Regions from separate parts of the Salipaludibacillus agaradhaerens genome, predicted to be linked through region 2. Evidence: predicted binding sites of a transcription regulator. Region 2 holds the regulator's gene; the other holds the start of a gene.
What was found. Region 2 encodes NrdR, which represses ribonucleotide reductase genes. Its sites were predicted from a motif close to AACACNATATATNGTGTT; they were not measured.
Positions count from the first base shown of each region.

Region 1 (6,252 bases), 3.1 Mb from region 2:
AAGACTCCCCCGTCAACTATTATGGAGTCTTCTCCCTTGTCATTTTTTAATTTTACCGGCTCAAAGAAAAACGGTAAGCTACAACTCATTCGAATAGCTTTAGCAACTGAAAATTGACCGGCTTCATACCCATATTGTGGTAAGTCATCCGGTAAAACAATAAACCGACCGTATGTCATATCAGAAGCTACCATTTTTAAACAACCATTCGGTAAATCATTGAACGTTTTTATCCCTTTAATAGCTAATGCGTCCTCAACCCATTTTTCAAAAGTATGTCCTTTATACAACCCCATTCGACTATATAAGGATAGCCATTTTATCAGTGGGAATATAGTACCTAGAGGTCTAGAATCTAGAAAATGCTTAGTATCAAGATCACTAAACAGTTGATAAATATCATCAGCGTGATAGCCTGCTTTAATGAAGGCAGCAGTCAATGCGCCTGCGCTTGTGCCTGCAGTACGTTTAAAATTGATATCCTTTTCAGCTAGCACTTCCAATGCCCCAACAAATGCTAAAGCTTTCATACCACCGCCTGCAAAAACACCGTCAACTTGCATTCAACCGACTCCTTTCATAATAAGAGTCTATTGATCAAGCTTCTAAAATATACATTTAACACTTGTTATTACATAAGATAAAATAATTTTTCTAAAAAGCTCATTTATTGGAAATTTTTATACATTCTTCATAAATGATTATTCCCCTGCTTCGTTAAGGACTCCTTATAATTAAAGGAGACATTGAACCTTTCGATTCAATGTCTCCGTCATGAGCCGCCTATTTCATCATTTTGTTTTTGTACAAGTCTTAACTCTCTCACACGTTGAGGGTTTTCTTCAAAATATTGGACAAGATCTCCAATCCGATCAATGGCATCCCAGCTAAGGTGATGTTCAATCCCTTCAACATCTTCATATATACCAGCTTCATTAACACCTATTATTCTCATGAATTCTTCAAGAAGATCGTGACGATATACAAGGCGTTTACCGATTTTTTTTCCTTTAGATGTTAAAATTAATCCCCGATATTTTTCATATATAAGATACTCTTGAGCGTCCAATTTCTGAACCATTTTTGTCACAGATGAAGGATGAACCTCTAATGCATCAGCAATATCAGATACTCTTGCATAGCCTTTTTCCTCAATTAATATATATATTCTTTCTAAATAGTCTTCCATACTTGGTGTTGGCATAGTGTCCCCCCAAAAAAATTGTCTCCGTATCTCAAAATTTATCGTATGTATTGAATTAAGACGTTGCAGTTAGAATTATACTATAAAAAGAGCCGTCACACTACAGGCCAACTTTATTCACTGTCATTTACCTTCATTTTTCTCACGTTTAAGATGTTTGATGTAATGTATTACTAACTTTTTTCCGTAAAAATAACCGTGAGTGTATTAAATGTTCACTCACGGTTCACATCATATAAAATTTATGGTTAACAACTCGTATATCATCTTTTTATAAACCACATTTTAATTGGGCACTACAATTCGTGCACGTATTACAGCCTCCAATGTCTTCTACGGTACCTTGACGGCATACAGGACATGTATCGCCAACTTCGCTTCCATAAGTAACAGACGTCGACCTTACATCAGCAATTGTATCAATAAGTACAACCTGTGTCTTTTGCTCATCTTTCATTTCTCCACCAGTTAAATCCACTGCGTAATCATCGTTTTCTTCTGCCTTTAAGGTTAAGACCTGTGAATCACGGCTGCCATCAACATATACTGTCCCACCTTTAGCCCCACCGTTATAAAGACGCTCATATACACTTTTCACTTGATCAACCGTATACCCTTTAGGAGCATTAACCGTTTTGCTTAATGAACTGTCCACCCACCGTTGAATCACACACTGAACATCGGCATGGGCTTCAGGACTTAGTTCCATACTGGAAATAAACCACTCAGGTAATTTGGTAGCATCGGCTTCAGGATGGTTATTCAAATAGTCTTGAAGGATTTCTGCTTTTACTTCAATAAATTTACCGAGACGTCCGCTTCTGAAATAAGAGAAAGAGAAATACGGCTCAAGACCTGTTGATACCCCTACCATTGTTCCAGTTGACCCGGTTGGTGCAACAGTTAATAAATGTGAGTTACGAATACCAAAGGTTTTAACGCCTTCACGTATATCTTGAGGCATTTTTTTCATATAGCCTGTTTGTGTAAATCTCTCTCGCAAATGAGCTGTTTCACCTTCATTATTACCTTCTAAATACGGGAAGCTTCCTTTTTCCTTAGCGAGTGCAATACTCGTTCTGTAGGCAGTTGTTGCAATCGTTTCAAACACTTTATCTACAAGCTTGTTCCCTTCTTCAGATCCATAAACTGTTTCTGTGTAAATAAGTAAATCATGAAGACCCATCACCCCTAAGCCTACTCGGCGTTCTCCTTTAGCTTGCTTTGTATTTTGTTCAAGGAAATATGGGGTTGCATCAATAACATTATCCTGCATTCTAACGCCAGTAGCAACAGTTTGCGCCAGCTTGTCAAAATCCACTTCTTTCTTTTCTTTATCTGCCATCTCGGCCAAGTTAACCGCTGCTAAGTTACATACTGAATACGGCGCTAATGGTTGTTCACCACATGGATTAGTTGCTACAACTTTTTGTCCATATGCAGTGGCATTTGTCATATCGTTCGCATTATCAATAAAGAAAATACCCGGCTCCGCAGAATATGTGGCACATATATTAATTAAATTCCATAGCTCTTGGGCTTTAATTTTGCGATATGTGCGTACACCGAACCCTAATGATTCCCACTCACGAACATCGCCGTACTCTTGCCATTCACGGTTATAAGCTTTCATTTCTTCTGCTGTATAATTTTCCACATCAGGAAAACGTAACGCATAATAGCTATCAGTTTCTACAGCCTCCATAAATTCTTTTGTAATGCAGACAGAAATATTTGCTCCTGTAAGAAACTCAGAATTGTTTACGGAATATGTGCCGCCACTTCGGAGCTTTTCTTCTGCTTCCGCTATTACTTTAGGATCAAATCCACCTTGTCCTTCTATGTTCTTATAATTAGCAATACTCTGATACATTGCCTCTTCAAGTTCAGATAGGGGAGTAAACTTAAGCTTTTCTTGAATAAGACGCTTAATTTGTGGATCTTCTGTATTTTCTAATAGAAAGCGTAGAATTCTCGGGTTTTGCATTTTTGAAATGATGAACTCTAAAATATCAGGGTGCCAATCTGCTAGCATGATCATTTGGGCCCCTCTTCTAGAACCACCTTGTTCAACTAGATGAGTCAATTTTGCAATGTCATCGAGCCATGACACAGAACCTGATGATTTTCCATTAACACCTCTCGCTAATGTATTTCGAGGTCTTAAAGTAGAGCCATTTGTTCCAACTCCACCACCACGGCTCATAATTTCCATCACTTGCTTGCGATGTTCGGATATCCCTTCTCTCGAATCTTCTAAATAAGGCATCACATAGCAATTAAAATATGTAACATCTGTTTCCGCCCCTGCTCCATATAGGACACGTCCCGCTGGCACAAAATTCATGTTCACTAGCTCATGATAAAATGTCTCAAACGATTCCTCTCGCTTTTCAGGATTTGTTTCAACATCTGCTAATCCCCTAGCATTTCTTTTGGCAATTTGCTCATAATACACTTCAAGGGGCTTGTCTATCGTGTCAAGGGTTCGTTCGACTACTCCTGTAGCTTTTTCTTCAGGATCATCTAGTACTCCAAGAAACTCATCCTCAACAGCAATTTTTGCTTTGCTTTCTTTCCAATTTAATTCCACAACAAAACCATAGCCACGTGCTGGAAATTTTGGATCTGCTTTCACTGTTAGAACAACAAAGTCTCCAACTTTTAACGTTTTTTTCTCAGTGTCTTTAAACGTATAACGGTCAAGCATAACGAGACGGGAAACACCACTTTGTTCCTTAGTCATCTCCGGTGTAATAGGAAATACTTGTGGAAAATGCTCAATATCTCGATTAAGTTGGTCAACGTTTATTTTCTTTTCTGACATAAATGTTGTCACTTGCTTTCTCTCCTTTTTATAAAATTCAATAAAGTGAATTATTTGTAGTTTCATAGCACTTTTTATAGACCGTCATCCAAAGGACGAAGCATTGCCAAAACTGGCTTGCTTCGTCCTTTGCTTGTTTCAATATATCATAGTCATTTATTATAATCAATATATAGTGCCATGGTTTTTAACGCATACACCATATATTGATTATAGGTCATCTATTTCATTGTTTGTCAACTTTAAAAATAGAAGAAAAGAAGAGAAAGCGAAAGAAAGAACATCATTTTACTAGAAAATAATTAAATAATGACGAATTTCGTTGCTTGCCTTCCAGAGTACATCAAAAAGTTGATTTTAAGGGATTATAGGCTCCTGAAAAAATATCGACATATTTCGACATGTTTATTCACACTCTACTTCCTTGCTGCTAAAAATCACAGGCTTTTCCATCTAGCTCTTACAACTTATAGTTCCATTCATCTTGGCTATACTTTACCTTAGCTAGATGAAGAATTTCTTCTTCCTGCGAAGCTGTTAGTACTAACTCTTCAAATTGAACGTTCAGCGCTGTTTCAAATCCAGCACGAAAGTTTTTTTTCATCACTGCCAAAGATGGTGGCTCAGGTATTAATTCGTCAATAGCTGCGGCTTTCGATTTAAACCCTTTCTGCATACGCTCTCGAACTCTTTCACTCGGATATAAAAATAAATCAAACAGCTTATCTTCATCTAATGATCTAATAATTGACCCATGCTGAAGAATAATGCCTTTTTGTCTCGTTTGAGCACTCCCTGCGATTTTCCTGCCCTCCACAACCATCTCATACCATGAAGGAGCGTCAAAGCACACTGATGAGCGGGGGTTCTTTAACATTTCCCGTTCTGCCTTCGTCTGGGGGATTGCAAATTCAGCTTTAAGGCCAAGACGATTAAATCCTTCCAACAATCCAGCCGAAATAACTCGGTAAGCTTCCGTGACGGACTCAGGCATGTCAGGGTGATCCTCAGAGACAATGACGCTGTATGTCAATTCATCATCATGTAATACGCCCCTTCCACCAGTTGGACGTCTCACAAACCCAAGCTTATGTTTTTTAACAGCCTCAAAATTAATTTCTTTATGTACTTTTTGAAAATAGCCAACTGAAAGTGTTGCTGGCATCCACCCATAAAAACGCACAACTGGATAAATGAGTCCAGCGCGATGCCAATCCATTAGTTTCTCATCCATTGCCATGTTATAAGCAGGGCCCTTGTTTTTTGAATCTATAAAAAACCATGTATCCACAACTTATCCTCCTTCACTACTACCTGTTTTTATCATAACCAATCTGCTAATTGATGACAAAACAAAACACTCTAACGTTGCCAACAGAAGCTTTTCCGTTTATCATTTATTAGGGACGGTGACACTTGGACTACGAGCGCTGTTTCATTTAAAATAGAATACATAGATGTTAAGGAGGGGCCTGCATGGAAACTTGGTTACTGATACTCATTACTGTTGCGCTTATCGTTTTACTCTTATTGCGCATAAAAAAGCCCAAGTATTTAAAAACGTTAAGCCAGGAAGAATTCAAAGAAAATTATCGAAAAGCTCAGTTAATCGATGTACGGGAAGAACGAGAGTTTAAGACCGGTCACATTCTTGGTGCGAGAAATATCCCATTATCCCAAATGAAACAGCGTATGACTGAAATTCGACCGGACAAGCCTGTTTATTTATATTGCCAAAATGGTTCTCGTACTGTTCAAGCCGCAAAAATCCTTCGGAAAAAACGAGGAGCTCAAGACTTGAATCATTTAAAAGGTGGCTTTCGTAAGTGGACAGGTAAAATTAAAAAATAGTTCACTCTCTATGCTGCATCATTAGGTTAGCCCTTAGTTGAGGGCTATCATGTGTGAGCCCGTGCACTTTCAAGCCACGGCCTCACACATTATCCTTCATTCTCTTTTTCATTGCCTCTTACTAATAGATGAATGACATGTAAAAAACTTCAGAAATAGGGAGTCTAGTTTTTACACTTCCCTCACACCTACAGTTCTAATTTGGATAACTATTATTCAATCTCCCCTCTCAACTTATTGGTATGTTGTTTCAATTTACGTTCCCTAATAACTACTTAGAAAAAGGACACGCATTTATGCGTGAAAATACCACTGGAGCAAAGGTCAACCTTCATTACTAACGTCTTCATCCTTAGCAAACAAACTTTCT
Region 1 covers NZ_KV917378.1:921,371-927,622, forward strand. The annotation lists gene BK581_RS04375 (patatin-like phospholipase family protein) at 1-563, opposite strand, end outside; gene mntR (transcriptional regulator MntR) at 773-1,204, opposite strand; gene BK581_RS04385 (vitamin B12-dependent ribonucleotide reductase) at 1,476-4,031, opposite strand; gene BK581_RS04390 (lipoate--protein ligase family protein) at 4,492-5,271, opposite strand; gene BK581_RS04395 (rhodanese-like domain-containing protein) at 5,508-5,882, shown strand.
Region 1: a site for NrdR is predicted at 4,194-4,211, ahead of BK581_RS04385 (vitamin B12-dependent ribonucleotide reductase). Genes of this name have one in related genera too.

Region 2 (6,252 bases):
GTAGTGCTTCCCCATGTTGTGCTTCAACTCCTCACACTAGTACATGTATATGGAGCCTGATTAGTTTTATGAGTTGAAGTTTTCGACCTCTGTGTATAAAAGAGGTGATTAAGTAAAAAAAGAACTGTTTGCTTCGCATTTTTACTACGTGTTTTAACCAAGGTGACGCGACACACCACCATTTTACCGACTTATGAAATTTAAAAAGGTGATGTGACAAAGATAACCTGTCACCCCTTGATAGGTGTCCACGTAAAAAAGGTATCAATCATTAAAATGAAATGATTGATACCAATAGTTAAATTCTCTAGATACCTTTTCTTTCCTAAAGTATTATGCTAATTTTGCATCACAAAGTCCCGCTCCGCTTTTTCTCCCTCTTTAAAGGTACGAATATGGTTGTATTTCGTATCTCGTTGCACAGGAATTTTTCCGGCTTCACGAATAAAACGGATAATAAGGTTCGTATCTACTTTATAAGTAGCACCTGCTGCTGACACAACATTTTCCTCCATCATCGTGCTCCCAAAATCGTTACATCCATATGATAGAGACTTCTTGCCTGTTTCCGGCCCCATCGTAACCCACGAGGATTGAAAATTAGCGATATTATCAAGAAAAATACGAGATATGGCCAGATTCTTTAAATACTCTCTTGGGGTTATTCTTTCCCCTTTCATATTTGTATTGTCAGGTTGGAACGTCCAAGAAATAAAGGCGAGAAAACAGTCCGCTTCGTCTTGAGCATCGCGCACTCTTTGAAGGTGCAACGCGCGTTCTTCATATGTTTCTCCAAAACCGATGACCATTGTAGCAGTTCCGTGCATCCCTGCTTTTTTAACTGCTTTCATGCAGTCAATCCACTCTTCCCAAGTACCTTTGAGACGACTGATCCGACGTCTAGTTCGGTTATCAAGAATTTCTGCTCCACCCCCTGGGACAGAATCAAGTCCAGCCTCGTGGAGCTCTTTTAACACTTCCTCTAATGAAAGTCCTGATACTTCAACCATTTTATAAATCTCTGCTGGTGAGAAAGAATGCATTGTAATGTCAAACCGCTTTTTGATTTCTCTCAGTAAGTTTGTGTAATAACTAAAAGGTAAATTAGGGTTCGTCCCGCCCTGCATTAAAATCTCTGTTCCATCCACATCTATCGTTTCTTGTATTTTTCTAAAAATCTCTTCGTTATCCAATACGTATCCGTCTTTCGCGTTTGGCGGACGATAAAATGCACAAAACCGGCAATATGTATCACACAGGTTTGTATAATTAACGTTTCTGCCAATAACAAAGGTCGTTTCAGGCTCTGGATGCCACTTTTTCATAATGTCATTAGCTAGTTCACCCATTTTTTCTACTTCATCACTCTTGTATAGTTCAATGGCATCATCAACTGAGAGACGCTCCCCTTGTCTTACCCGATCAAGAATATGATCAATACTCATCTATGTCTCCTCCATTCCAATGCTTTAATCATCTTATTCCATGGTAACATATATTCCATTAATTTCGGTGGTAATTGTCTCAAAACAAACGGGGAATGTTTATTTCTCTCGCTTGTTTTCCCCTTTCATGTCAATCACATCATTCATATGCTTAATTCGTTCAAGAATTCTTCCGGCTTTTAACTGGTCCACCCTCTCTATACCACCCCTTTGAGTAGAGGACAAATGGATGGCTAATTCATCTAAGTCAAAGTTTGACGTAAAAACAGTCGGAAGTTTTTCCATCATTCTAAATTGTAGCATAGCACCTAATATATCGTCCCGAATCCAATTGGACATCGTTTCAGCGCCAATATCGTCTAAAATTAAAACAGGTGCTTGCTTCACCACGTCTAATTTATTCTGATAAGACCCATCTGAAATGCCAGTTTTTAATTCTCTGAAAAAGTCAGGTGCATAGACAATCATCGTGGTCGTCTCTCTATCAGCTAAATCATTAGCAATTGCCCCAACAAGAAACGTTTTCCCAACTCCGAAAGGACCGTGAATATATAAACCTCTGCCATTTTCTCCTGGTTTAACTTCTGCACAAAATCCCATTGCTTTCGCAAATGCTTTGACACGGGACGGATTATCTTCATGAAAATCGTCGAAACTAACCTCTGTCATTTCTTTAGGGATATAAAGGCTTTTAACGAAAGAAGCATGTCGCTTTCTTTCGTCAGCTTTCCTTTTTAAAGGGCAAGTTTGATATTCAAGGTGAATATCATGTCTATATATCGTTAAGTGTGGTTGATACCCCTTAATTAAATTAGGACATGCATCGAGACCAGGACACTTATCACAGTTTTGCCATTGCTCTTTATATTGATAAAGCTCATTTAAGCCGTTGTCTCTTTGCTCTGTCGTCAATTCAGGATGTGAGGCTAAATAAGAGCGTATACGAGCATCTTCCAACACGTCTTTCTTTAATTTTTGAAATTGCTGTTGAAGACGGGAATTTGAAAACTGTCGTAATGATTGATTAATAGACTCCATGTCCGATCCCTCCTTCTACTTGTTTTTCTTTAATAAATCACGATACTTCGCTGCTTCACGCTTAGCCTGTTCAAGCTCTTCAGCACTCCAATCTTCTTTTTGCCAATTTTCGTCCGTCATCCATTTTGGCTGGGGTTCTTTCTTTACTTGACCACCATAGCCTTTGCCTTGGCTAGAAATACTTTTTACTGATGCTTTACTACTTTGACTCTTCTGATTTTCTTTCTTTGCCAAAGCCATCGCATCTTGAACAGTTTGAATGTTTTTACGCTTCCAGTGGCCTGCAATTTTAAAGGCAAGGGCTTTTGAAAGCTTTTTATCGTTCACCATAAAGATATAATCAAGTAAGACATTGACCACACCTGGCGTAAGTTTGTATTCGAAAATCAGGCGTTCAATGATATCAATATCTCCTTCATAAACCTTTGCACCATCGCTTAATTCTTCTAAATATTCGATAGGAGCAGTAGATTCAAAGTAGAAGATTGTTTTCTCTTCTTGTGTTTTCGGTTCTTTAGGAGCAGTTGTTAGTTCTTCAGGTTGCTTTCTTAAACCGAGTCTAGGTGGCTCATCAGCTTCACTCATTCTATAACGCCTTTTCGCTTGTAATCTTAATTGCTCATCATCCAATTGTTCTGCATGGAGCATCGCATCCTGCACAATGTTAGCCATCTCCTCCGGTGAAAGCTTGTACATAAAAGCTAATTGGGCAATCAGCCGCTGGTTTTGCTCTTTTTCTACTTCTTCCTTCGGTACAAAGCTTGGAAGGAAATCGAGCAGTTTTTGAAAATCAAACTGACTCTCACCAATAGAATAAGAGCTCTCAGAGGCATGCCGCCCCATCAAAGGCATGGAAGACGATAAAGCTTCAAGCATCTCAGACGTCGTGCTTTTTAGCTCTGATGGATGTAGAGATGTAAAGACCTCACTAAAGCCTTGTGTAATATTTTCTTTGTTCGTTATGTCAACGCTGTTAACAGCAAAATATTGTCGAAGTTCACGATAACGTTCTTTCGTGCCAAGACGATTATAAAGAAAAACACTTAAAAGGTCATCGTCAAAAAAATCTTTAGCTGACATTGGAGGATGAAGGTGATAAAAATAGTGATACTCATCCGTCTCTTTTTCTCGATATACCGTCATTAATCCAAGAGCCTCTAACTTTTTTCTCTCTGAAAATATAGCATCAAGAGGCAAACCAGTAAACGTCATAATCGTTTTATGAATTCTCGTAATTTTTTTTTGTGGTTGTTTTTGAACATCAATAGCCAATGTCATGTATAGACTGTATGCAACAGATCCAATAAGAGGCTGATAAAGAAGTGTTAACACTTCTTTATCAGATACTTGTAAATAATCTGTCATATAGGCCGTATAACCATTCGAAGGGAGTATTTCTTTCCAGTGCATGATATTTCACCTAATCTTTCCCACTTTATTGCTTTACATATAGAGAAAATGGAGCGGCTAGGCTCCATTTATTTGTCGTTATTACCTTTGTTGATGAGCTCTTTAAGTTCATCGACAAACACATTAATATCCTTAAATTGTCTATACACAGAAGCGAATCTGACATAAGCTACATCATCAGTTGTCGCTAAGGCTTCCATCACATTTTCACCAATTTCATCACTACTTACTTCCGATAAGCCTTGATTGCGTATATCTTTTTCTACATCTTCAGTAATACTTTCTAATTTCTCTAATGGGACAGGTCGTTTCTCACAAGCTCGAATGAGACCACGAAGGAGCTTTTCTCTGCTAAATTCTTCTCTATTCCCATCCTTTTTCACAACGATAAGAGGCGTTTTCTCTACTCTTTCAAACGTTGTGAATCGATAGCTACATGCGTCGCATTCTCTTCTACGGCGAATTGAGCGTCCTTCATCACTTGGTCGGGAATCAAGAACCCTCGTCCCGTTGTGCTGACAATTAGGGCATATCATGACTTGTCACTCCATTCGTACACTGATTGTTAGATCTTAAAGATGTTTTATGAGTTTGGCAAATAAATGGTACCGTTTTATTTAGCTAATTCATCACCTAAGCCTGTCCCCACAAATTGCAACCGCTTATCCAAATCTGTATATAGTTCACGGATCATTTTACGACTATGTCCAAAATCTGTGAATAAGAACGTTTCAGTAGAAACAGAAAAGTCCACTGCCGTACGAAACGGACGGACCATTATAATAGTAGCCACAACGAAGGTTTTCTTCCCGCTTTTTACGTTGACGACAATTTCGCCATGGTCCTCAGAAACAGAGGCAACTTCAAACCCTTTCCGATTTCTTAACATCGTTTCTACTTCCATCATTGCTTTATCTTTCATTGTCTTATAATAACGTGTTTTGAGGCTGTCTTCGTGATGGTGTTCTCTCGTTTCAGTACTTGTACTAAAAATTTTTCTGAATGTATTTTTTATTGCCATAGCATACCATCTCCCACCTTATTACCTATAAGGATAGCAGTAAATGGCGATTTGTTCAATTGAAAAAACGCTCTCATGAAGACAGAGAGCGTACATGAAAGCTGTCAGGCCATACCCACTTCCACTGTTTTTTTATTTGCAATTGCAATAGGGCCCATCCCTCTAGGAATTTCCACCACTTCACTTGTCTTAGCATGGAGCTCACGTGAAATATAATCAGATGCGACATGAGGGTCAATACGATCTCCACATGTATAAACATCGATGCTGGCGTAACCATGTTCAGGAAAACTATGGATTGTTAAGTGAGATTCGCTAATAATGACAACGCCACTAACTCCTTGAGGAGCAAATTTGTGAAATGCCACTTCCCTTACTTCTGCCCCCGCTTCTAAAGCTGCATTGACAAAAAGCTTCTCTATAAATCCTATATCATTTAATTTATTTGTATCACAACCCCATAGCTCGGTAATGATGTGCCTTCCCATTGTTTCCATGGTCAAATCCCCCTTTAAATTTAGCATGGAGATGTTTTAGTTATTAGTTACTGGGGGAAAGTTAGTCCAAAGAGGTCCTAACCCTTGAGTAACAACTATTCTCCAATATGCTTAGTATCATGCTCACGAAAATTAGTATACTGTGTTTAATATACCAATGCAAATACTTTTTAATGTGTTTTACAAATGAATTATTTCCCTTATGAATTCACTTGTTCGCGAGGCTCTTAACATACCATTTAATACTATTAATCATTAGCCCCTTATTAATTTTAAAAATAAGTATATTTAAATTGAATCCATGATGACACAATTTATACGTGGATGGATTCAAGTTAAAATGACAAATGGAGCCCACTATATTGTTGGACTCCATTATAACGCTTTTAGGTTTTTCAATAAAGTTGTCACTTGCTCTCTCGTATGTGTTAAGTCAGAGGAGTTATCAATAATATAGGTAGCATATGCCTTCTTTTTATCAAGAGATAATTGAGAGTTAATGCGTTTTAATGCCTCTTCCTCTGTATAGTTGTTGCGTTCTTTCAATCGTTTTAATTGAATGCTTTTCGGAACATATACAAGTAGGATATTATCTACTAAATAAAAGAGTTCTCCTTCTATAAGAAGTGGGATATCAAGTATAACAATCGAATGTCCTTCTTTTCGTAAAGACTCAGCTTGATCTTTCAATTCTTTTCTTACTTGCGGATGAACAATTTGGTTTAATACATCTCTTTCTTTATCATCATTAAATATGATCTCCCCTAGTTTTTCTCTGTTTAGTTGGCCATCTTGTTTAAGAATGGCTAATCCAAAATGATCAATAATTTGATGATACGCT
Region 2 covers NZ_KV917378.1:4,034,719-4,040,970, reverse strand. The annotation lists gene mqnC (cyclic dehypoxanthinyl futalosine synthase) at 339-1,445, opposite strand; gene dnaI (primosomal protein DnaI) at 1,545-2,483, opposite strand; gene BK581_RS18500 (replication initiation and membrane attachment family protein) at 2,499-3,893, opposite strand; gene nrdR (transcriptional regulator NrdR) at 3,962-4,429, opposite strand; gene BK581_RS18490 (DUF1499 domain-containing protein) at 4,507-4,914, opposite strand; gene speD (adenosylmethionine decarboxylase) at 5,019-5,411, opposite strand; gene coaE (dephospho-CoA kinase) at 5,787-6,252, opposite strand, start outside.